Regions from separate parts of the Aminipila butyrica genome, predicted to be linked through region 1. Evidence: riboswitches for the same ligand, from Rfam matches in the RefSeq annotation. Region 1 holds a riboswitch; each other region holds the start of a gene.
The links. Region 1 has a riboswitch for cobalamin ahead of Ami103574_RS01525 (class I SAM-dependent methyltransferase). Riboswitches for the same ligand answer to the same signal wherever they lie in the genome.
Positions count from the first base shown of each region.

Region 2: linked by a shared signal. The riboswitch ahead of Ami103574_RS12420 (immunoglobulin-like domain-containing protein) and the one ahead of Ami103574_RS01525 (class I SAM-dependent methyltransferase) in region 1 are both predicted to bind cobalamin.
Region 3: linked by a shared signal. The riboswitch ahead of Ami103574_RS10090 (hypothetical protein) and the one ahead of Ami103574_RS01525 (class I SAM-dependent methyltransferase) in region 1 are both predicted to bind cobalamin.

Region 1 covers NZ_CP048649.1:321,764-329,442, forward strand. Annotated here, with positions in the region: gene Ami103574_RS01510 (lipase family protein) at 1-132, opposite strand, end outside; gene Ami103574_RS01515 (ATP-binding protein) at 119-1,339, opposite strand; gene ilvA (threonine ammonia-lyase) at 1,475-2,680, shown strand; cobalamin riboswitch at 2,798-2,986, shown strand; gene Ami103574_RS01525 (class I SAM-dependent methyltransferase) at 3,122-3,871, shown strand; gene Ami103574_RS01530 (ABC transporter ATP-binding protein) at 3,877-5,622, shown strand; gene Ami103574_RS01535 (ABC transporter ATP-binding protein) at 5,619-7,382, shown strand; gene Ami103574_RS01540 (ABC transporter permease) at 7,379-7,679, shown strand, end outside.
Region 2 covers NZ_CP048649.1:2,607,301-2,614,979, reverse strand. Annotated here, with positions in the region: gene Ami103574_RS12435 (LlaJI family restriction endonuclease) at 1-916, shown strand, start outside; gene Ami103574_RS12430 (Dph6-related ATP pyrophosphatase) at 923-1,576, shown strand; gene Ami103574_RS12425 (hypothetical protein) at 1,620-2,309, opposite strand; cobalamin riboswitch at 2,586-2,773, shown strand; gene Ami103574_RS12420 (immunoglobulin-like domain-containing protein) at 2,950-7,679, shown strand, end outside.
Region 3 covers NZ_CP048649.1:2,126,455-2,134,133, reverse strand. Annotated here, with positions in the region: gene Ami103574_RS10110 (aminotransferase class I/II-fold pyridoxal phosphate-dependent enzyme) at 1-828, shown strand, start outside; gene Ami103574_RS10105 (hypothetical protein) at 927-3,116, opposite strand; gene Ami103574_RS10100 (ABC transporter ATP-binding protein) at 3,091-3,987, opposite strand; gene Ami103574_RS10095 (GntR family transcriptional regulator) at 3,984-4,367, opposite strand; cobalamin riboswitch at 4,527-4,725, shown strand; gene Ami103574_RS10090 (hypothetical protein) at 4,953-5,231, shown strand; gene Ami103574_RS10085 (sugar phosphate isomerase/epimerase family protein) at 5,280-6,323, shown strand; gene Ami103574_RS10080 (DUF2284 domain-containing protein) at 6,328-6,918, shown strand; gene Ami103574_RS10075 (homing endonuclease associated repeat-containing protein) at 6,956-7,679, shown strand, end outside.

The sequences.
Region 1 (7,679 bases):
GGTAAAGAGTTCTGTTTCCCAGCTACGCCCAGAAGCTGATGTGGCTGAAGCCATCGCCTCTGCTGTACCAGTGGTTGATGTGACCAACAAAACGACGGCAATAATAAAAAATAAAGAATTAATTGGTTTCATGCTCTTCTCCTTCTAACTGCATGACCGCCTGAACTTGAACAAAATGCTTAGCTGTACGAGGACTGCGTCCGCCGTTGCGGATTGCAAAGGCCTCCGCCCGAACACAAAGCTCTGATTCTGAAAGCGCCAGACTATATTCTTGAGCTAAGTGCTTCACAATATCCAGATAATGATCTTTATCCGGTGCTTGGAAGGTAACCGTCAACCCAAAGCGGGCCGATAAGCTAAGGGTTTCCTGCATGGTATCGCTTCGGTGCAAATCGTCGCCTTCTCGGTCTGACATGTTTTCCTTGACTAGGTGCCGGCGATTGCTGGTAGCGTAAATCGCCACATTCTTGCTTCGGGAAGCGACACTGCCCTCCAACACTGCTTTTAAGGCAGAAAAGCTGTCATCATTGCCGTTAAAACTTAAATCGTCAATAAACAATATGAACTTCAGAGGATTGACAGACAGTACTTCCAGCAGGCTGGGCAGTTCCAGCAGCTGTTCTTTCTTAATTTCAATGAGACGCAGGCCGCGGTCTTTATATTCGTTCAAAATAGCCTTCACCGTGGAACTTTTGCCCGTTCCAGCATCTCCGTACAGAAGCACGTTGCTGGCACCTGCGCCTTCTAACAGGGATAAGGTGTTTTGCAGGATTAAGCTTCGTTCTCGTTCATAGCCTGGAAGCTGAGAAAGACGCTGGGGATCGGGGTGAGCAATTGGGGTTACTCCGTCGGCGGTAAGCGCAAAAGCGTAATGCCGGGCATAAATACCGTAGCCGCTAATTGGCAGATTAGCCAGCCGTTTCATATATAAGTCCGTCAGGTCCAGGGGTTCATTGGTCCACATGGGCAAGAATCCCTTATAGTTAATGATGTCACGTGCATCCTCAGGTGTCAAAGCCGCCAGTCGGTTTAGAACATCCAGCTCATTTTTCAGGCTGGCTTCCACCACCGGATGAAAGGTTTTGCCTGCCCCTTTGCCGATAATGTAAAAATTCTCGTGGCTAAAGACCAATTCTGCGATGTAGTGAGATAAGGACTCGGTCTTTTTAAACAGCGTTGCGACAAAGCTGCCGTAAATGCCTATAATACAATCTTTGGATTCTAAGGAATAGGTGGAGGTGGCTAGCTGTTGAAAGTTTTGAATCAGCTCATCCTCCAGAAGACTGTGAAATATAGCCATAGTATTCAATTCGGTGGATAAATCGTGCAGTTTATTCATAAAAATACTCCTTCTGTCTATAGGTATGTGATATTGATAAACTGGTGAAAAAATGATATTATTAACTATTAAGTATATCACAGATATTAGATAATTTTAAGACGTATCGGTAAAAAATCCGGGAGGGAAAAGCCTATGCTTACGTTAGATAAAATATATCATGCCGCTTATGTTCTGCGGGAGACCGCCAGGAAGACGGATTTGATTTTAGCCCAAGGGCTCAGTGAGGACAACACCATCTATTTGAAGACGGAGAACTTGCAAGTTACGGGAAGTTTTAAGCTCAGAGGAGCCTATTACAAGATTAGTCAGCTCAGTGAAGAAGATAAAAAGCGAGGCATCATCGCCTGTAGTGCGGGCAATCACGCCCAGGGCGTAGCCCTGGCCTCTCAGAAAAACAATATTCCGTGTATGATTTGTATGCCGGACGGAGCCCCTTTGAGTAAAGTAGAGGCTACCAGAAGGTATGGTGCAGAGGTTTGTCTGGTTAAGGATACGTATGACGATGCCTATGCCCGGGCTTTAGAGATTCAGCAGGAAGAGGGGCGGACCATGATTCATCCCTTTGATGACGATGATGTAATCGCTGGACAAGGCACCATTGGCCTGGAAATTTTAGATCAGCTTGCCGACGCCGATGCTGTTATCGTTCCCGTAGGCGGCGGAGGGCTGATCAGCGGGGTCGCCTTTGCCATTAAAAGCCTCAATCCTTCTTGCAAGGTCTATGGCGTGCAGGCGGCTGGTGCGCCAAGCATGTATCGGTCTGTGAAAGAAGGCAGCATGATTACGCTGGATTCTGTCAATACCTTTGCAGATGGTATCGCAGTCAAGCACCCGGGAGATATCACCTATGAGATGATTTCCAAATATGTCGATGACATGGCTGTGGTTTCGGAGGATGAGATTGCAGCGGCTATTTTGGCTTTGATGGAAAAGCAAAAACTTATTTCTGAAGGCGCAGGAGCGGTTTCGGTAGCTGCGGCCATGTTTAATAAATTTGACTTACATGGAAAAAAGGTTGTATGCCTGGTGAGCGGGGGAAATATCGATGTAAGCTTTTTAAATAGAGTGGTTACAAGAGGTTTAATCATGAGCGGCCGAAGAACCACCATCACCATAGAGCTGGCAGACCGCCCGGGACAACTTCTCAGCGTCAGTGAGATTATAAGTCAGTGTGGAGGAAACGTTGTGGCGGTATATCATGACAGGAGTGACCCCAATATGGCAATTATCAGCTGCTTCCTGAGGGTAGTCATAGAAACCAGAGACAGGCAGCAGGCAAGTCAGATTAAACAGGAGTTAGTGAAGGCTGGCATGCAGCTTGTGGGCGAGAAGTTGTAAACCAAATAGAATGCAGAAGTATGGTTTCGTTTGGTAGCACCGTCGGAAAATGTTGAAATTAAAAAGATATTGACACCGCCAGAGAGCTGTGATATTCTGAAGACAAAATTACAATAGAATATTTTACCACAGATGAGTGCTCGCATAAAGTATGTATGCGAGAGAATAGGGAAGAGGGTGAAAATCCCCCGCGGAGCCGCCGCCGTAAGCGTGGAGCTGCTTTATATTTACCACTGGATTTTCCGGGAAGGTTTAGAGCAGCAGAGATACGTAAGCCGGAAGACCTGCTCAGACTGAATACATCAGATTTCGTCGGATTTTTACGAAGATGTGAGACAGGATAGGCTGTCATATAAATTTTGTTGCAAAACGGGCATCAACCGTATTTTTGGTTGATGCCCGTTTTTTGTTTTTGTCATATTGAAAAGGGAGGAAAAAAATATGCAATTCAATGAGAGAATCAAAAATTATTGGGAAGGCGAAGCCGAAGGGTACAACGAAGGAATTGAAAGGGAACTAAAAGATTTTCACCGCAAAGCATGGCGGGAATTAGTACTGGAATACGCTCCGACAAAGGAAAAGTTAGATATTTTGGATATCGGTACAGGCCCAGGCTTTTTTCCTACTATTCTGGCGGATGAAGACCATAAAGTGACGGGGATTGATTTGACAGAAAACATGATTCATTTTGCTAAAAAGAATTTGCAAGCTGAAGGCAAAGAGGCAGAGCTTCTTTCCATGGATTGTCATCATCTAACGTTTGAAGATTGCTCCTTTGATCTGATTATTTGCCGGAACTTGACGTGGACTCTGGATGACCCTTCTCGTGCATATGAGGAGTGGATGCGGGTGCTGCGGCCCGGTGGAAGGCTTTTAGTGTTTGATGCCTGCTGGTATCTGCATTTGTTTGATGAAGAAAAAAAGAAAGCTTATCAAATCAGAGAGCAAGAAATCAAACAAAAGTATGGGCGTAAATTCCATGAGCACAAAGACCAGAAGGAAGGGGATGAAATCAGCAAAAAACTATTTATGAGCGACAAACTCCGGCCTCAATGGGATTTGGATAAGATGTTAGCCATGGGATTTTCAAAAGTATTTGCAGATTCCACGATTAATCAGAGAACCTGCGATGAAATGGAGATGGAATTGAACTCGCTGACACCGGCCTTTCTCGTTGGAGGTGAAAAATAAAAGTTATGGGAATGTATTTGCGCCTGGCATCTTTTCTTAAAACGACACCGAAAGAAGCACTGATAAAGGTATGGATTGGCTTATCCATTGTGGCCACCGGTTTTTTACAAGCCTTTATGATTGCTGGTGCAATCACGGCTATCTTTGAAAGGAAAAGCTATCTTGAGATTATTCCCTATATTGTCGGGGCACTGCTGGCTATAATGGCTAAAGCGTTTTTGATGCGGTACCAAGAGGGGTTTGTAAAAAAAATGGGGGCCAAAGTAAAGGGGAATATTCGCCAGACGTTGATTGAAAAGCTGCTTTGCCTTGGCCCAGCGTATCAAGATGGACGGCGAAGCGGCAATCTTCAGTCCCTTGTTACCGATGGAGTGGAATCCTTTGAAGTTTTTCTTGTCCAGTACATTCCGCAAGTATTTGTGGTGATGATTTCGGTAAGTGCTGCTATCCTTTACATTTTTACGGTTGATTCGGTTGTAAGTATATTGATTTTTTTAGCAGCTATACTGGCTGTAATCATTCCCCACTTGTTTATGCCAGCGATTTCAAAACTAATGATTGAATACTGGCAGTCCTATGCCCACTTAAATGCACAATATATTGATACCATGCAGGGCATGAGTACCTTAAAGGCTTTTCAGGCCAGCAAACGAACCGAAAAGGCTTTAGAAAAGGATGCCAAAAGTTTTGCCAAAACCTCTATTGACAACACTGGCATGTCTTTACTGGACTCAGCTATCATTATTTTTCTTTGTGCCGTCGGGACTTCTTTGGCCGTAGGAATTGCCGCTTGGCATGCCAGCCAGGGTCTGATTTCCCCGGCAGGGCTGCTGGCCATTCTATTCTTGGCGGGAGAGAGTATGAAACCGCTGTATGAACTGAATGTATATTGGCATGGCAGTTACCTGGGATTTTCGGTCGCAGAGGAGTTTTATGAAGTGTTGGATACCCCTGTAACGTTGAATATTTTAGAAGAGGCGAAAGCAAACCATACGATGAAGAACCCACCAGAAATTGAGCTGACAGAGGTGTCTTTCCGTTATCGTCAGGAAGCTAAGAAAGCGCTGGATACCGTGACCATAAAAATTGAAGGTGGACAGAAAGTGGCGGTGGTGGGAAAGTCTGGTTCGGGAAAGTCTACATTAGTTAATCTGCTTCTGCGGTTTTATGATCCCCAGGCGGGGCAAATTCGTATTGGTGGTCATGAGCTTTCTGCGTATACATTAGACTATCTTCGCAACCAAATTGCCGTGGTTTTTCAGGATACCTATCTGTTTTACGGCACGGTGCAGGAAAATTTGATGATGGCAAAGCCGAATGCCACCTTGGAAGAATGCATAGAAGCAGCAAAAGGGGCCAATGCCCACGAGTTTATTATGGCTCTTCCTCAAGGGTACCAGACTATGGTAGGAGAGCGGGGCGCTACTTTATCCGGAGGGCAGAGACAACGGCTTTCTATTGCACGAACCATCTTAAAGGGGGCACCGATTTTAATTTTAGATGAGGCGACCTCCAGTGTAGACATTTCGGGAGAAAGCCAGATCCAAGAAGCACTAGAACGTCTGATGAAGAACCGGACAACCTTAATCATTGCTCATCGTCTATCTACGATACAGACGGCTGACCTTATTTATGTTTTAAATAAAGGCAGGCTGTGGGAGGCGGGGACCCATGAAGAATTAATCAAAAAAAAGAATGGTGTGTATAAGCAGCTGGTTCAGGCGCAGGAGAAAGCGAGGTATGAGATTTGAATAAAAAAGAACATTATCGTTTTAAGTCTCTGTTGCAGCTGATGGGCAATTTGCGCCAGCATTATGTGGGTATGGTTTGTGCGGTAGTATGCGGCATTTTTAATCACCTGTTTACGATTGCGGTATCGGCACTTTGTGCATACATGGTGAGTCTGGCCTTAGAACAACATTTAATGCAAAGCTGGAAACCATTGTTTCTCTCGCTGGGAGTCCTTATTCTGCTGCGGGTAATTTCATATTTTGCAGAAATGTGGTTTGCTCATGATGTGGCATTTAAAGTGCTGGCAGATTTGCGCATTTTATTGTTGGAGGCAGTCGAGCGGGTTTCACCGGCTATTCTTCTCAACAGGCGTTCCGGCCAGCTCGCTTCTACTTTAATGAGTGATGTGGAACTGCTGGAATGGTTTTTCGCCCATTCTTTTGGCAGTGTTTTTGTTGCAGGTTCAGTTTCTGTAACCTTGCTTATCTTTTTAGGGTGGCTTCACCCGATTTTGCCGATTATTATGTTAGCCTTTTTGGCTGTACTTGTTATCATTCCCTTCCTCATGAAGAAAAAAGCGGATGAGCAAGGGGCTAATGTCCGCAAGGAATTGGGAGATGCCAATTCTGTAACCGTTGAAGGCTTGCAGGGCATGAAAGAAATCCTCATGCTCAATAATGTGGAAGCCTATCAAGATAAAAACCGCAGGTACATGGAAAAGATGTATGTCAGCCAATATCATTATGGCAGAAGATTAGGCACGGAGGGGGCTCTGCTGCAATTGACGGTTGGCCTGAGCTCTTTATGTATGTTGGGTGTGACAGCAGTTCTGGTTTTTAAAGGGCAGCTGGCATTTACTTATTATCCGGTAGTCATGATGGTAGCTGGTCTGGCCTTTAATCCAGTTTTGGAACTCTGCAATACTGCCCGCAATTTCGGCTTAATCTTTGCTGCTGCCAGCAGAGTTTTTCAGGTAATCGATGCAAAACCGCTGGTTGAAGACAAGGGAACGCCTGTGGATACCAGCAAATTGGAATCAAGCGTTACTTTTGAACAGGTTTCTTTTCGCTACAGAGAAGAGTTAGAGCCTGCGGTGAAGGACATTTCCTTTACCGTAAAGCCGGGACAAAGGGTGGCCCTAGTGGGTCATTCCGGCTCTGGCAAATCTACCTGTGTCAGCCTGTTGCTCCGGTATTGGGATCCAGAGAGCGGTGCCATTCGAATTGGCCAACGGGATATACGGCAAATGACCATGGACAATCTGAGAGAATTGATTTCGGTTGTGTTGCAGGATGTGTATCTGTTTAATGTTTCTATAAAGGAAAACATCCGGCTGGGAAGAGTTGACGCCACCGATGAAGAGGTAGAAAAAGCAGCCAAAACGGCGATGGCGCATGAATTTATTGTAGAGCTGCCAGAGGGATATGATACGGTGGCAGGGGAAAGAGGCTTATCCCTTTCGGGAGGGCAAAGGCAAAGAATTGCCATTGCCAGAGCCATCTTAAAGGGATCGCCTATTTTAGTATTGGATGAGGCGGTATCCAGTCTGGATTCAGAAAATGAAGCGGAGATACAAAGAACCATAGAACGTGCCTATAGTGGTTTCACGACCTTGATTGTGGCACACCGCATCTCCACGATTATGTCTGCAGATTTGCTGGTTGTGTTGGACAAAGGCTGCATAGCAGGAATTGGTACACATGAGGAACTGTTTAATACCAATAAAATTTATCGTGAACTGGTGCTGCCGCAAATTTGCGTGAAAGGTACGGAAGGATGAAAAGGTTTATTATAAAAAGATTAATCCTGTTGGTTCCCATGTTGTTGGTCGTTACTATGGCGACCTTTGCGCTCAGTACCATGTCAGCAGGGGATCCGGCCGCTATTATAGCTCGGGCAGAAACCGGAACCAATTCACAGAAGGCAGTAGAGCTGGTCAGGGAGGAATTAAACTTAAATCGTTCCTACCCACAGCAATATGTACACTGGCTGGAAAAAGTGGTGCGGCTGGATATGGGCACCTCGTATCAGACAAAGAAGCCTGTTTCAGAGGAACTAATGCAGCGATTTCCAGCCA
Region 2 (7,679 bases), 1.0 Mb from region 1:
GCTGACACAGCTCCATGGGTTTATCTTGCGCCAGTGCGGTCTGCTGATGCAGGGGTTGGGGCAATACCAGGAACTGGAACTTCCGGAAGCAGAGGACTTTGACGGCAGCGACTTGTCTCAATTTACTGCTTATTTAGCCGATCGGCTGACGGTTGTCTTTTCTGAACGGGAAGTGCGGCTGCTAAAAGCCCTATGGGCCTGGTGCGGCCAAAGTGCATTTTATCGTCGGCAGTTGGGGGTTACCGCTTTTGAGCAAATTTGGGAATATGCAGCCAAAGCTGTATTCGGCAACTTGACGGATACCAGGTCTGGTCCCCCTCATTATATTCTCCAAAATCGAGAATACCAGGCTCAGGGTGACTTTATTCCGGATATTCTGCGAGTATACCAACACCCGTCAGCGGATTGCCGGGTTATCGGCATTCTCGATGCCAAATACTACTGCCCTCAGGTGAATCCAGATAACGGATTGCTCTACGGAGCGCCGGCCAATGGGGATATTGCTAAACAAATCGGCTATTACCGATATACGAAGACCTTATATTTTCAAGGGGATATCCGATATACCAACGCTTTTCTCTTTCCTGCCACGGACCCCGAACAGGAGGAGATGTTTCAGCAGTTGGGGTATGCTTGTCCTAATCGGCAGCACCACCGGGAAATTGATCAGCTGCTGGGATTGGACAAAAACGAGGTTCAGCAGCAGTTGGAGTCAAGGCGAGAGCGGTGGGAAGCGGAAGAAGGGGAAGCGTGCGCAGAAGCTTGGCCGGAGGATCGGGTGTTGCTGTTCAGCGTCAGGCCGGACTTGCTGTATCAATGGTGTCTGAGAGGAGAAAAAGTTACGGAGGAAGCCTTTTATCACGGCTTCGTGGAGCCTTTTCAGGCAGAGCAGAGGAAACAGGCAGTAAGGAGGTAAAGAGGCTTGAAAAATACAGTTAAATTTACAGCCGCATACAGCGGAGGTAAAGACAGTACCTTCGCTATTTATAAAGCGGTTTCCATGGGGCTGGAACCCCAAAGCTTACTTATGACCTATAACAAGGACAAGGAACGAACTTGGTTTCATGGCATTGACAGGGGCATGATCGTTCGGCTTGCAGAATCCTTAAAAATTCCTATAAAACTCATACCAACATCGGGAAATGAATATGAAGCAAATTTTGAAAAAACATTGCTAGAAGAGAGGCGAAAAGGAGCTGACGTGTGTGTCTTTGGAGACATCGACATTCAGGCACATTTAGATTGGAATGAGGAACGCTGCAACAATACAGGGCTAAAGCCCTTCCTGCCGCTCTGGCAGCAGGCGCGAGAGCAGGTAGTCTATGACTTTATAGACAGTGGGTTTATTACGTATATCACGGTAATTGATACGGAGAAGATGGATGGCAGCCACATTGGAAAACCCTTGACTCGTGAACTTGTCTCACAACTTAAATCCGAAGGGATTGATGTATGTGGGGAGAATGGGGAATACCATACTTTTGTATGCGACGGCCCGCTTTTCAACAGACCGATTCAACTGGATACTGGAACTGCAAGCTTTGATGGCAGATATGTAAGAATTAAGATTGCATAAATTGTTGATGAAGAGCAGGAAGGGCCACCTATGGGGAAGCCCTTTAGTTCTTAATCACAAATCGTTTTAAAAAGCCGCTCTCTTTTAGCTGGGATAAATAACCCACCGTCGACATGACAAAGGCACCGAGGATATCTACAATCAGATCTTTCATGGTATCTGTCAGAGCAGCTCGACCTACTAACAGCGTGCCATCCTCCAGCATGAATTTCTGCATATTGGTAGACAGGATGGCATCTGCACTGAATTCGTAGATTTCCCAGATACAGCCTACGGTAACGGCAAAGCAGAAAGCGAATAGCGAAACGAAGATAGGGCTTAAATTGACCCAGGTGTGTTTCGCGTTCAGCAGGCTGATGATGGAAAAACCCAAAGCACCCAGCATGGCACCGCTAAAGGTATGGAGGATGGTATCCCAGCCCGGTATGCGGTAATAAAAGCTCCGCACTTCCCCCAGGTAAATAGCACCGTAGAGAAACAATACATAGAGCACCAGCATGAAGCTGGGTAGTTCAATCTTCCAGCGGTGATTTAAGATAGAAGGAAGCATGAGTGCAAAAATCCCGATAATACACTGGAGCAGCATCAGGACGTAGTCGCTTCGCTGCTTCGCGTAAGCCGCCTCAGAAGGGGATAGGACCAGCTTGATGACCACAAAAATAACAGAGGCCACCAAGGACCACAGTACGAAATGCACCAAAACCGTCTTTCCGTCAATTTTTCTTTTTTTCATAATGCCCCAATTTTTCTTTCTACATGTTATAGCGTAATCATGCCTATGAACGAGAGTTCATAGGCATGATTTTCTTGTGTCTATTTTATATAAGAATCTTAGCTTTGTCAAATCGTTCAGTAGTTGCTTCGGCACAGGTTAGGGTTCGGCAAGGCAATAAAAATAGGATAGGGAAATGTTGCAAAATTTGTCGAAGTTTACTTGACAATATTTCCACGGGAATGCTATGATGAAGCAGAACTGAATAAAGCATCTACGTTCTGCGTGCCAGACCTCTGACTTGTTAACCTTTAGTCTGAGTTAGGCCAGGTTGCGCAGCTAAGAGGGAAGCAGGTGAAAATCCTGCGCGGTACCGCCGCTGTATACGTGTAGTTTCTCCGACAAGGCCACTGGATTTTATCTGGGAAGGCAGAGAGGAATGGTAATACGTGAGCCAGAAGACCTGCATAGAATGTTAGAAAGCAGGCCGCGGTAATCGGTTGTGTGGATGGAAACTTTTATATTTTCGTGTAATACGAAACATATAATTTACAGAAAAACGGACTGTAGCATATTGCTACAGTTTTTTTATGTAGAAAATAACGCTTTAGCGATTATATAAATGAAAGTAAAAATAAAAGAAGGAGAGTGATACAAAAAAATGAAGAACAAGCAGACACAAAAGAAAATCTTAGCAATCATTTTAAGTGGAATAATGTGTTTAAACTTGTTTCCAACCCTTGCACTGGCGGATACGGCAGAAACTGTTGAACCGCCGGTTTTGGTGCAGGAAGAAAACAGTCTCAAGGCTAAGGACAGCTTAGAATCAGAACGGTTCACTCCAGAAGAAAGAGTGCCTTCTGAGGCACTAGAGGGAGAGACGGTCCCAGAACTTTCACCAGAGCTGAGTGAGGAGGAAGCATCCAAGTTTCCGGAAGACCGGAATCAAGAAGAGGATGTAGATGAAACCTCTATTCTTACAGCGCAGCCGGAAGGGGTGACGGTAGAAGAAAAACTGGCACTAGCGGGTCAACAGGCTGGAACGGTTTGGGATGGGCAAACCGTAACCAAACCGCAAGTGGATGAAAATGAAATTTATCAAATTGCCAACGGCGAAAATCTGGCTTGGTTTGCAAAGCTGGTAAACGGAACGCTTTCAGACGGAACGGCACAGAACAAAGGGGCAAAAGCTGTTCTTGTAAATGATATTGTTCTGGGAAGCGATACCATCCAAACGAACTGGACTCCAGTAGGAAATTCTTCTAATCAGTACACAGGAACTTTCGACGGGGCGGGTTACACCATTTGTGACCTCAGGATAGAGGCAACGGCTATTTACCAAGGACTGTTCGGGTATGTAGGAAGCACAGGTGTTGTTAGAAACACCACCGTAGAAGGAAATATATCGGCAAAAGCCAACTATGCAGGAGGCATAGCAGGGTACAATGCCGGAACCATTGAAAACTGCTGCAATAAGGCAGCTATTACCTCAACTCAAAAGTATGTAGGAGGAATTACTGGTAGCAACTATGGAGCTACTTCGTATGCAAACCTTATAGGTTGCTATAATGAGGGGGTTATTTCTGCAAAGTCGGATACAGGAGGAATTGCCGGACAAAACAGAAACGCCAATATCAGCAGCTGTTACAATCTGGCAAAGGTAGAATCAGCAGGTTCTAATACTGGCGGTGTTGTAGGATATGGTTACACTGGATCAATTACAAGCTGTTACAATGTCGGCGCAGTTACATCTACTGGCACCTCTAATGTCGGTGCAGTCGTAGGCTTCTTATTTAAATCGGCAACGGCTATTTTAGAAAAGACCTATTATCTTGACGGGACCTATACAGTGAGCATAGGTAATGACAGTACAAATGCCAATGCAACTGTAAAGTCTGCTGATGCCATGAAAACTGCTGGATTTGTAGCAGACCTCGGGGGAAACTTTGTAGCAGATACAATGCCAAATCAAAATAATGGCTATCCAATAATCGGCTGGCAGGATCCCCAGGCAAAATACACGGTTGCCTTTGATATCGATCAAGAGCAGGCGGAGATCGCAGTAAGAGACAGCGAAGGCAGATTGATTATCGCTGAAGGAGAGGGGCTTTATAAGTTAGGTAAAGGCACGTACTCCTATACTGTTTCAAAGGATGAATATAAAACGGTAGAAGACAGTTTTAGTATCAATAACGGTGGAAAAAAAATTACCGTAAATTTAGAGATTAAAACCTATGACGTTACTTTTGGCGAAATCAGCCCAGTCAGTGCCAACATTCTGGTTAAAGATGCCCAGGGAACTGTCTGCCCAGGAGATGGCTGGGTGTATCATTTGCCCAAAGGCAGTTATACGTATACGATTGACAAATTCGGCTTTCAAACAGCAGTCGGTAGTTTTACTGTAACCGGTGTGAATGCAACAATCCCTAAAATTGTGTTGGCCGAATCGGCTAGAAGTCCGGTTACCTTTGAGATTTCTTTTATAGATAATAATCCCTCGGCTGTAAGCAGCATCACCGTAAAATATGGGGAGGAAGTGCAAGAAAAAAGCCAGGATGGGAGCTATCGCTTAGCAGACGGGGAATACACCTATGCCATAACCTGCCATGGATATAAGACAATCATGGGCACCATCACGGTAGCAGGCCAAGGAATTCATATCCCAAAAACCATGGATATCCGAACCGTTTGGAGCGGAGCGGCAGAGGAACCTTCCACGCTTTTAAAAGATGGGAAAACCTATTATCAGATAGAAAATGGTGAAAACCTGGCCTGGTTTGCCAATTATGTGAATTCTGGCAAGGTAACGGCCAATGCAGTTGTGACAGGGAACATCCTTTTAAGTAATGAACAACAAGATAATACTTGGATATCTATAGGTGCTTACAACAAGGCCTATGCAGGAACCTTTGATGGACAAGGGTTTAAAATCACGGGACTAAAAGGCTCCAATGGCCTTTTCGCTTATAGTGATGTGGACAGCGTCATAAAAAATGTCATTGTTGAAGGCATTATCGCTCCAGCCAGCAGTAATGTCGGCGGCATTATGGGCGTAAATTCTGGAATGATAAGCAACTGCTCTTTCCGCGGCAGCATTGTTTCTACAGGACAGCGTGTTGGCGGTATTACCGGAAATAACGCCGGAGGAACGGTTGAAAACTGCGTCAATTATGCGTCGACTAAGGTGTCGACCGCAAGCTTTGCAACCGACTTGTATGCAGGAGGTGTTGCTGGACAATCTTCAGGAACTTTGAAAAATTGTTATAATGCAGGAGCCATAAGTGGAGCTTGCCCGGCATCTGGCTATGGGGAAATCGGGGGGATTACTGGAAAATCAACCGGTTCCATGCAGAACTGCTATAATGTTGGCGTTATAACGAAAGAAACTGCTACCATGGGTAAAGTCGGTGCGGTAGCAGGCTCTTCTTCAGGAACTTCCAGCAATTGTTATTATCTGGCAGACAGCTTTGGTACTGGACTAGGAAGTGGTACAGGAGATGTTACAGCGAAGACCGAGACGGAAATAAAGGATGAAACATTCGTTACCATTCTTGGGGAGGCTTTTAATCAGGATAATTCGGGGGCGCAGGCCATTAACGAGGGATACCCGGTATTAAAATGGCAGGGCGGATTAGAAGTAGGCGGCAATGCAAATGTGGAAGCGGTTGCAGCCGATAGAACGGCGCTTCAACTGGCGTCGCTGATTATAAAAGAGGCAGGAAATTTAACGCTTCCGGTTGTAGGAGAGCATGGAACGACTATTTCCTGGGTAAGTAGCAATACAGATATTATAACCGATACGGGTTTGGTCCAGCTGCCTTCCTCCGGAAATGTTCAAGTTATTCTGACCGCCACCATCAGAAAAGGGACGGTTTCTGATACAAAGCAGTTTGCAGTGACCGTAAAATCTTTGGATGAAGCAACCATGGATTATCTGACAGCAGCAAATAATGCATTGGGCAAATTGTTATTACCAGCCTTTGGGGCAGATACAAATGTTGTTGATCTGGTAGAAGAAAAACTTCATACATTAGGCTTTTCAGACATAACAGTAACGCTTATCAATAATGTAGACGAAACCTATATTGCACCCAATGGGGATATTACGTACTTTTATGTGGATCCCAATTTAAATAATGTAATGAATTTTGCGCAAGTAAAAGAGTTAAAATTTGCTTTGAGCAAAGCTCATCAGCATGTGGACTATACGGTAAATGCAAATATCCGCTGGGATGGCAGCAGAGTTCTCCAGGCGATAAACGAGCAGATTGCCGCCAATCTTACCTTTGAGAAGATAAGGGGAGCTAATACAGATAGCCATGGGGTTACTGAAAATTTAAATTTACCACAGCAGCTAAGTGGAAAAGCTTGGGCAACCATTAGCTGGCAGTCAAGCAGTACATACATCAATCCGGTGAAGAAGGATAGTGTATTATTTGGTGATCTTACGGGAGAAGTAACCAGACCTCAGAATGATACAGAAGTAACGCTGATCGCTACTATTACGTTCAATAAAACAGGTAGTTCAAATGAAGAAACACCCATAACTGTTGAAAAGATTTTTAACATAGTGCTGAAAGGTGATAATATTGATTGGCCTAGCTATATGCAGAGTCAATTAAATGAAAAATATACGCTGGATAAGTTGAAAATTTCTTCAAGCGGCAAACCGATTGATTCAGAAAACATCACGGAAGATATTCAACTGCTTGTAGGGAAAAATACGGGAATTGACAAATATTTTGATTATAAGTTTACGGTATCCAGCAGTGACCCAGAAACAATAGCTATCAACGGCTACAGAGCAGCTGTATACAGGCCGCTTCCGGAGGAGACTGCAAAAAAGGTAATTCTTACTGTCTTTATGCAGCGAAATAATACAGACATCATTGTGAGCAAGGACCTAACAGTGAAGGTTCAGCCCCTTGTGCAAACAGAAATCGACCAGGAGATCGCGCTGATGGAGCGGGTGAAAGCTAGTTATGCAGAGGGTATCTTAGACGGTGCAGATGGAAGTCAGGTGACAAAAAATTTACATGCCTTTAAAGAGTGCTATCTAGATGCCGAGAATAATTTAGTTTGGGTATATGACTATTCTCAGCGTAAAGATACGGGCATTGAGGCATATGGTTTACCTAAAACCGGATATGATGAATCCTATAATCTGTTTCATTCCAGTGAGCCGACAATCCTTCAGCATGAAAATTTAGTGTTGGCATCCGTACCGCAGTATGATACAGAGATTATCATAACCAGCAATTTACGGAGCGCTCAATTTGCCAAATATGCGGAAAAATATCCGACAAATGAAAGCTTTAAGAAATTAGTCAATCAGCTGGTAGCGGCAACTGTCATCGTCAAAGGCAGCGATGGATCGGTAGATCCAAATCC
Region 3 (7,679 bases), 1.5 Mb from region 1:
CCGCTGCCAAAAGCAGCAGAGGAATGCGGAGCCGATGTGGTCATCAACAGCATTCACAAAACCCTTGCTTCTTTTACCCAGAGTGCTGTACTGAACGTAGTATCTGAGCGCATTGATTTGGATTTGCTGGAAGACAAATTGCAGCTAGTGGAGAGCACCAGCCCTTCCTATCTGCTGATGAGCTCGCTGGATATCAATGCGAACCTGCTGCTAGAGCAAGGGCCTCAGCTCATGGGTCAATGGCGGGATCATTTGCTGGCATTCTATAAAGAGGCCCGGCAGCTTCCGGGTCTGAGGTTGATTGATAAGGGGACAGCCATGGACTGGACCAAGATCAATCTGGATATGAGCGCCTGGGGCCTGTCAGGCCATGAAGCGGAGGCTTTGCTTCTGGAACAGAACATCTTTGCGGAGCTGGTGACGGGAAATATTCTCATGTGTATGAGTGGCATCGGCAACGTAAAGTCGGACTACGACCGATTGCTACAAACATTGGAAGACCTATGTCATAAAAGGGACCATGGAAGAGCAGCAAACGCTAAGGTTCCGGCTGGACGGCTGATGGAACTGGCTAGGGCCATTCCTGAGCCACAAAAGCTGTATCCGCTGCCTGAAAGGAAGGAACTGGTCTCTTTGTCCGATGCAGTAGGGCAGATTTGTGCACTGTCCATCATCCCTTATCCGCCGGGTATTCCACTAGTTTGCCCGGGAGAGGTGATCAGCTCGGAGGCCGTCGCTTACGTAAAGGCCCTGAAAGAAGCTGGACAGACGGTCATGGGTTTGAGCCCATCGGGGCAGGTGGCCGTTGGCGGAAGGCCTGCGGAATAATAAAAATTAAAAAGGAGGCAGTCTGCTGAAATCCTATTGGTTCCCAGCAGACTGCCTCCTTTTTTATGTTGATTTGATTGTTTGATAGATCAAAGCCATTATTCAAAATACCCGCTGATAAAGGCCGGGACGTTTTCCGGATCGTAGAAAATGGTGTCTGAATACGCGCTACGGATACCATCTCTCGGCTTAAAGACGATAGTTCCCTCATAGTACAGATCGTAATTGTTATTCCAGCCGGAGAAGGAGTTTAAAATCTGCTGAATCTGCTGCGGGTCGGTGATAATCAACTGGTTTTCAGTCTCTTCTGCCGCCGCCTGTTCTGTCATTTCAGCGGTGGTGAATTCCTTCGTGTCCAAGGCAGCCCGTTCAGCGGCCTCTTCTTCATTCTTCTTCACATCCTGTTTTGTGAAAATGATGCTGGCAATTTGATCCGGAGCGAATTCCAGATAAGTTCCGTAGCCGTTATCTCGCAGCCATTTAATCGTCTGAACGTCAGTGGATAAAATGCTTAAATCCAAGGTAGTCCTTTCCAATTTATGTTTTTCATTCAGATATGTGTAGTCCAAATACAGGGTACAATAAGAGTGCAGGCTGCTTACCTCTTGTTCATACGTCCTGTTTTGGAAGTCTGTTTCCATGGCTGCCAGCAATTCACCGATTCTACTCTGATCTGTAATCAGCAGGTGTGAAGCCAGGCTATCATCATAGTAAAAGCTGTTTTCCAGGGTAATCTTGGTAAACGATTGATGATTCAGGCGGTTGAAGGAGAAATAATCCTTGAACTCCTGAGATTCGTAAACCTGTTTAAAATACGGATTGGCGTGTACGCGCTTATACGTCAAGTTGTAGGCCCGCTGGAGGTCCAGAGGGGTGGACATGTCATAAAACAGGTCAATCAAGTAGGACTGTACATTGAGGCTTTCCTCCTTTTCAATCTGCTTCTTGTCTTTGACGATTTGCCGGTGCAGGTTGGTCAGCGCCTGAATATTCTTTGGGTCAGTAAAGCGAAAGGCCGTCTTATCATACTGACCGGGTTGTTTGGAAAACAGATGTGCCGTATAGCGGCTATCGCTGTTGAAAGATTTGAAGCTGTTGGAATATACGCCTTTCAGCGAACTCTCTTTGGGAACGCGGTCTTCAAAGTTGGTCAAATCCAGAGTGATAGATGAAATAAAGAGTGCGGCACCTAGGGCGAAAATACCAAAGCTCTTCAAGCTGCTTTTATTAAATATCCGGGGGGTCTTCAGTACGATCATCCGTCCTAAAATAAAGGAGATTACTCCACCAGCGGCCAGGCCGGAATAAAAGTAGGCGTCGACATTTTGCCCTCCATCTTCACTGTTGGCAGTAGCCAGGGACGTAAAGTAATAGGACATGAGAGACATGCCGAAGTAAGCGATTAAGTAGCAGATGGCTGGAATCATAAAGTGAAAGACAATAGGGTCTCCGGCTTTTTCCATCTGCCGCTTCTGGTATAGGAAGGAGGACAGGGCGACAATCCCAACAAATAGCAGCAGATAATAGACTTGGAAGGCCGGTGTAAATTCTCCTCCGCCGACGGCAGACTGCACAAAAGGGGAGAGACCAGCAAGAATCTTCCCGTGAATTCCTTCTGCAGTGAATCCAAACAGGTAGTTGGAGCAATACATGACAAAGGTCAGATATAGTGCCGGGGCCAGGAAGTTAAAACCTACAGCCAGAGACAGATGCATGACTGAATTTCCTGTTACCAGACCTGCAAATATGGAGATGGCGTAAATTACCATCAGAATCAGCAGAGAATGCCAGAACCACTGGAACACATTGGCATGAGTGAAAATATTTATCGCACTTTCATCCAATATGGTCATCCTCGGATAGTCCTTATACATGTAAGGATCATAGGTAGGCTTGACAATCAGCTGAAAAATGATTTCATTGGCCAGCAAGGGCAAAAGAATCAGAATGAAGCCCGACAGAAAACTGCTGTTAAACAGCTGGGCCCTGGTAAAGGGCATGGCATGCATAGTTGTCACGGAGCTGGACGTCTGCAAATAGCGGAAGATAATCACCGCCGTGATGATGGGCAGCATCAAGTGAATCGCCATGAAAAAGGGCTGGCTGTTGCTCAGGCACATATCTATGTAGGAATACATGTGGTCGATGGTCCGATAGCTCATAAGGATAGGAAATATGCCTGATAGAAAGTAAGCCAGAAAGCCCACAGCAGGTATAGCCCAGAACCGCCGAAGATTTTCCTTCACCAGAGGGATGGACACACTAAAATATGATGTTCTGGATTTCATTGTCAACGCCTCCTAATTCGTAAATAAAAATTTCCTCCAGGGACAGGGGCAGCATATCAAAGAGTACCGGTTCTCCGGCCAGGATAATTTGCTCCACAAATTCCCGCTTATCCCGCACGATGAGCAGGTCTACTGTTCCCCGGGCTTCCCGGTGAAGTACATTTAATTGCTTGTAAGGTTCGGACGGTTTGTTTTTATAAGCCACCTGAATCTTGTGCACATCGGATTTCAATTCGTCCAAATCCCGTTCCATGACCATATGGCCTTTGGAGAGAATACCGATGGAATCACAGATGCCTTCCAGTTCTTTTAGATTGTGAGAGGATACCAGCACAGTCATTTCCCGTTCTGCCACATCCTCCACAATGTACTTCCACACCAGCTTGCGGACAATAGGGTCCAGCCCGTCAATGGGTTCATCTAAAATCAGGTAATCCGGCATGGAAGACATAATCAAGACGAAAGCTGCCTGTTTCTGCATACCCTTAGAAAATCGGGCTAGTTTTCTATTTTCACTCAGGCCAAATTGCGTGACCATGTGGGCGTATCGTTGGGCATTCCAATTGGGATAGAGGTTCTTATAAAACTTAGACATTTCTTTTAAATTATAAGTAGAAAAGAAAAACAGGTCGTCGGGTATAAAGCCCATGCGCTGCTTGATCTGCCGATTGTCAAAGACGGCTTCTCCATCAATGGTTATCTGGCCAGAATCGGGGCAGACAATACCTGTGATATGCTTTATAATAGTGGTTTTTCCGGCTCCGTTGGTACCCACCAGGCCGTAGATCGATCCTTTGTTTACGTGGAGGTTCAGGTCGGTAAGCGCCTTAAACTGGTCGAAGCTCTTATTTACGTCCGTCACTTTGATCATATATTTTCACCTCTTCTTTCGATCAGTTGAAGCAGCAGCTTTTCAATCTCTTCCACGCTTAAACCGAGAAAATACAATTCCTTGATGTCGTTTTTTATCCGTCCGGCAATCTCTTCTAGCTGGGCGGGATTAATAGCTGTCTTCTTGGGAATGGCTACAAAAGTGCCTAGTCCGGTGACGGTGTACACGTATCCCTGATATTCCAGTTCTCGATAAGCTTTTTGCACCGTGTTGGGATTGACGGTAAGCATTTTAGATAATTCCCGTACTGAGGGCAATTTTTCCTCCGGCAGCAAAACTTCTGCGATAATTAGTTCTTTGAGGTTATCCACTACTTGTTCGTATATGGTTTTTCTGCTTTTAAAATCTAGCTGGAACATATAAATCACCTCCTTTTTATCATAGATTTAGTGTACTATGCCAAGTAATACACTGTCAATGAGAAAATCCCTAAAACCTGGAGAGGATGGAAAATATAAATTTTTATGGGGTTGACAAAGTTAAAGAGGGTGTGATACCATAAATGTAATAAGTGAATAAAACGTTTATGTTCTGCAAGTTAGAGCTTTTTTAAAAGTTTGTAGCTTCGCAGCTAAGAGGGAAGCAGGTTTAAGTCCTGCGCGGTCCCGCCGCTGTATGCAGGGAGTTTTTTTCAAGGTGCCACTGGATTTTTCTTATCTTGTCCGGGAAGGCGAAAAAAACCATGATCTGCGAGCCAGAAGACCTGCATAAATTGTTTGAGCGGCCGACGGGTGATCGGCGTTGCTTCAAAGCCTTATGAGGATGAGGATATACAGTAAATACGGACTGTAGCGGTTAGCTACAGTTTTTTTGTTTGCCTATCTGCTAAGCAATCTTCATCCGCCAAGAAAAACGTCTTTTCATTCCTGAGGGTCTTCACAGACCTGTCTGCATGGGCAGATGTGTGGGGCCCTCATCCTTTCAATAATTAGGAGGTGAGTGCAATGAATATTAACTGGTTTAAGAATCAAGATAATGTGGTTTATGCTAATACACAGGAGTTTATTGACAACTTTGCCAAGGAGACAGGCATTTCCGATTTGGGAGCAAAGATTGCCGCCTTTAAGAAGGACCCTACACCGGAAGGGGTTACGGTTACTGGAAAGAAGAGAACTAGCATCAAGCTTTTAGTTCCCAATTTAACATTTCGAGAAGAGATTGAAATGGGAGAAAATGTTTGGATTTACATGGGTGAAAACTATGAAAGCTACTGTTTATATTAACTAAAACTGTAATAAATAACATACAGAAGTCTTTTAGAAGTCTCTTAGTTGAGTAAAGAAATGCGCTTTCGGCACTCATCTAGAGACTTTGTTGTATTGGCGAAAGGATTAGGCCTGCATATGCTTCAACTGATAAATATGCCTCTGGTAGACGAGGTTTTAAAGGAGTACCAAGACAGCAACCAGCTGGAGGAAGTCTGCCGCCGGTACGGCTGCCAGGGAATCGAGGCCATTTGGGGCGGAGAAGACTGCGAATTTTCGCTAGACAGAAAATTGATTCGGGGCTGGCACCTGGCTTTTTTCTGTGACTGGGTGGATCTTTGGAACAACAATGAGATTCAGCTCATGCACAAGTTTAAATCAAAAAAAAGCTGGGAGATGTTTTACGGCGGACCGAACAGGGAGGCCTTGATTAAGCTTCTCAGCGAGGATTTGGACCGAGCACAGCAGTCGGGAGCCGAATACGTAGTCTTTCACGTGTCGGATGTCTCTGTAGAAGAAGTTTATACCTATCAATGGCTGCACAGCGATGAAGAGGTGGTGGATCGAACGGCAGAGTTGATTAATCTGCTGATGGACGGGAAAAAATATACGTTCAAGCTGCTTCTGGAAAATCTCCATTGGGCGGGCTTCACTTTTACCAAACCTGATATTACGAAGCGCATGCTAAAAAATATCCATTATCAGAACAAGGGTATTATGTTGGATTTGGGACACCTCATGTGTACGAACTTGGAGCTGCAGAGCCAGGAAGAGGCGATTGATTATATACATAAAATGCTTGATGAACACGGCATCCTCTGCCGATATATAAAAGGGGTGCATCTGCATCAGTCGGTAAGCGGAGAATATACGAAGGAGCACCTCTGTATTGTACCAAAGCTGCCGGAGGATTACTTGGAAAAGTTTGCGGTGTCTTATCAGCATATTTTAAATATTGACACCCATCAACCCGTTACACATCCGGGCATCCAGAGTCTCATAGAGCGAATTGCTCCAGAATATCTGGTTCATGAGCTGGCGTCTTCCGGCAGAGCTGACAAGGAAAGAGTCCTGAAGATTCAAACGGAGGCTTTGGGGTGGAAAGGATAAAAACATGAACTATAAGACGGAGCACATCAGCACCGAGATGGAAGTCTCAAAATATGTGAAAGAGTACGTCAACGTGGAGGAATTCTTGGAATACTGTAAGCAATGCAGCAGCTATGGCCAAAAGTGGACCTGCCCGCCCTTCGATTTTGACCCGATGGGGTATTGGAATCAGTTTCAGCGGATAGTACTCTTGGGAAGAAAGATCGTTTTTGACCAGCAGGATCAGCAGCAGTTGTCCAAGGAGGCGGCTAAAGAGGAGATGTATGATATCCTTGCGGCAGAGAAAAAGATCCTGTCGGAAGAACTCTATGAGATGGAAGAAAAGCTTGTTGACAGTGTCAGCCTGTCGGCGGGAAGCTGTTCTCTCTGCGGAGATCGCCTGATGGAGACCCACAGCTGCACTCGCAGTGTCTGTCCCGAAGGCAGTGCCAAAGAAAGCTGCCGCTATTATCATAAGCTGCGGTACAGCATTGAGGCTCTGGGGGGCGATGTGGGACGCACGTGCAGCAAGCTGCTGGGCGTGGACTTGGAATGGCTGGAGCCGGACAAGCTGCCCTCTTATTTTGTGCTGGTTTGCGGCTTGCTGAAAAAATAAGGGGAATAAGACACAAAAGAAAGAAGGGAACACAGACATGCAGAAGGAGAGCATAGCAGCACAATACATAGAGGAGTTTCAGAAGATTGTTTCCCAGGCTATCGCTTCGGGAAAGCTGGAGCACGATAAGGAAGGGCCAAAGGCTGAGCGAATTTTTGAATATTCGCAGATCAGCGCAGGAAGGGGCCGAATTGTTTATTCCAGTTTTTCTGACGAAGCGCTATGCCAAGTCTTAATCCAAAAAACCAAGGAGTTGGGCCATGTCCCGGCACAAAAAGAACTGTATTGGATTTATCGAATCTACATAAAAAAGCGTTTTGGCAACTGGCCCAAAGCCTTGATTGCCGCAGGCCTTTCCAAAAAGGCGGGCAAAGATGGGGACTCCTATGAGAAGGTGACCATGAAACGCCAGCAAGAAGAGGAAATGCTGGAGCACCTTCGGCAACTGGCCAACGATTTGGGCAGACCTCCTCACATGCATGAAATGTCGGAGGCCGCAGAATTGTTTCGATTTAAATACGACACCTGGGCTCAGCTTCTGGAAGCGGCGGGCATTGATAATAACTGGAAAAGCCAGGAACCGGTTTATAAGGTTTGTGATTTATTACCAGAGGAGTGGGAGCTGCTGGAGTCTATTTATGACACCGCCAATCGATTAGGCAGACCGCCTATGCGCATGGAAATTTCTCCAGAGGTCCGCAGCAGGTTGAAAAAGCGCTGTGGTACCTGGAGAAATATCCTTTATCAGATACATATGGAAC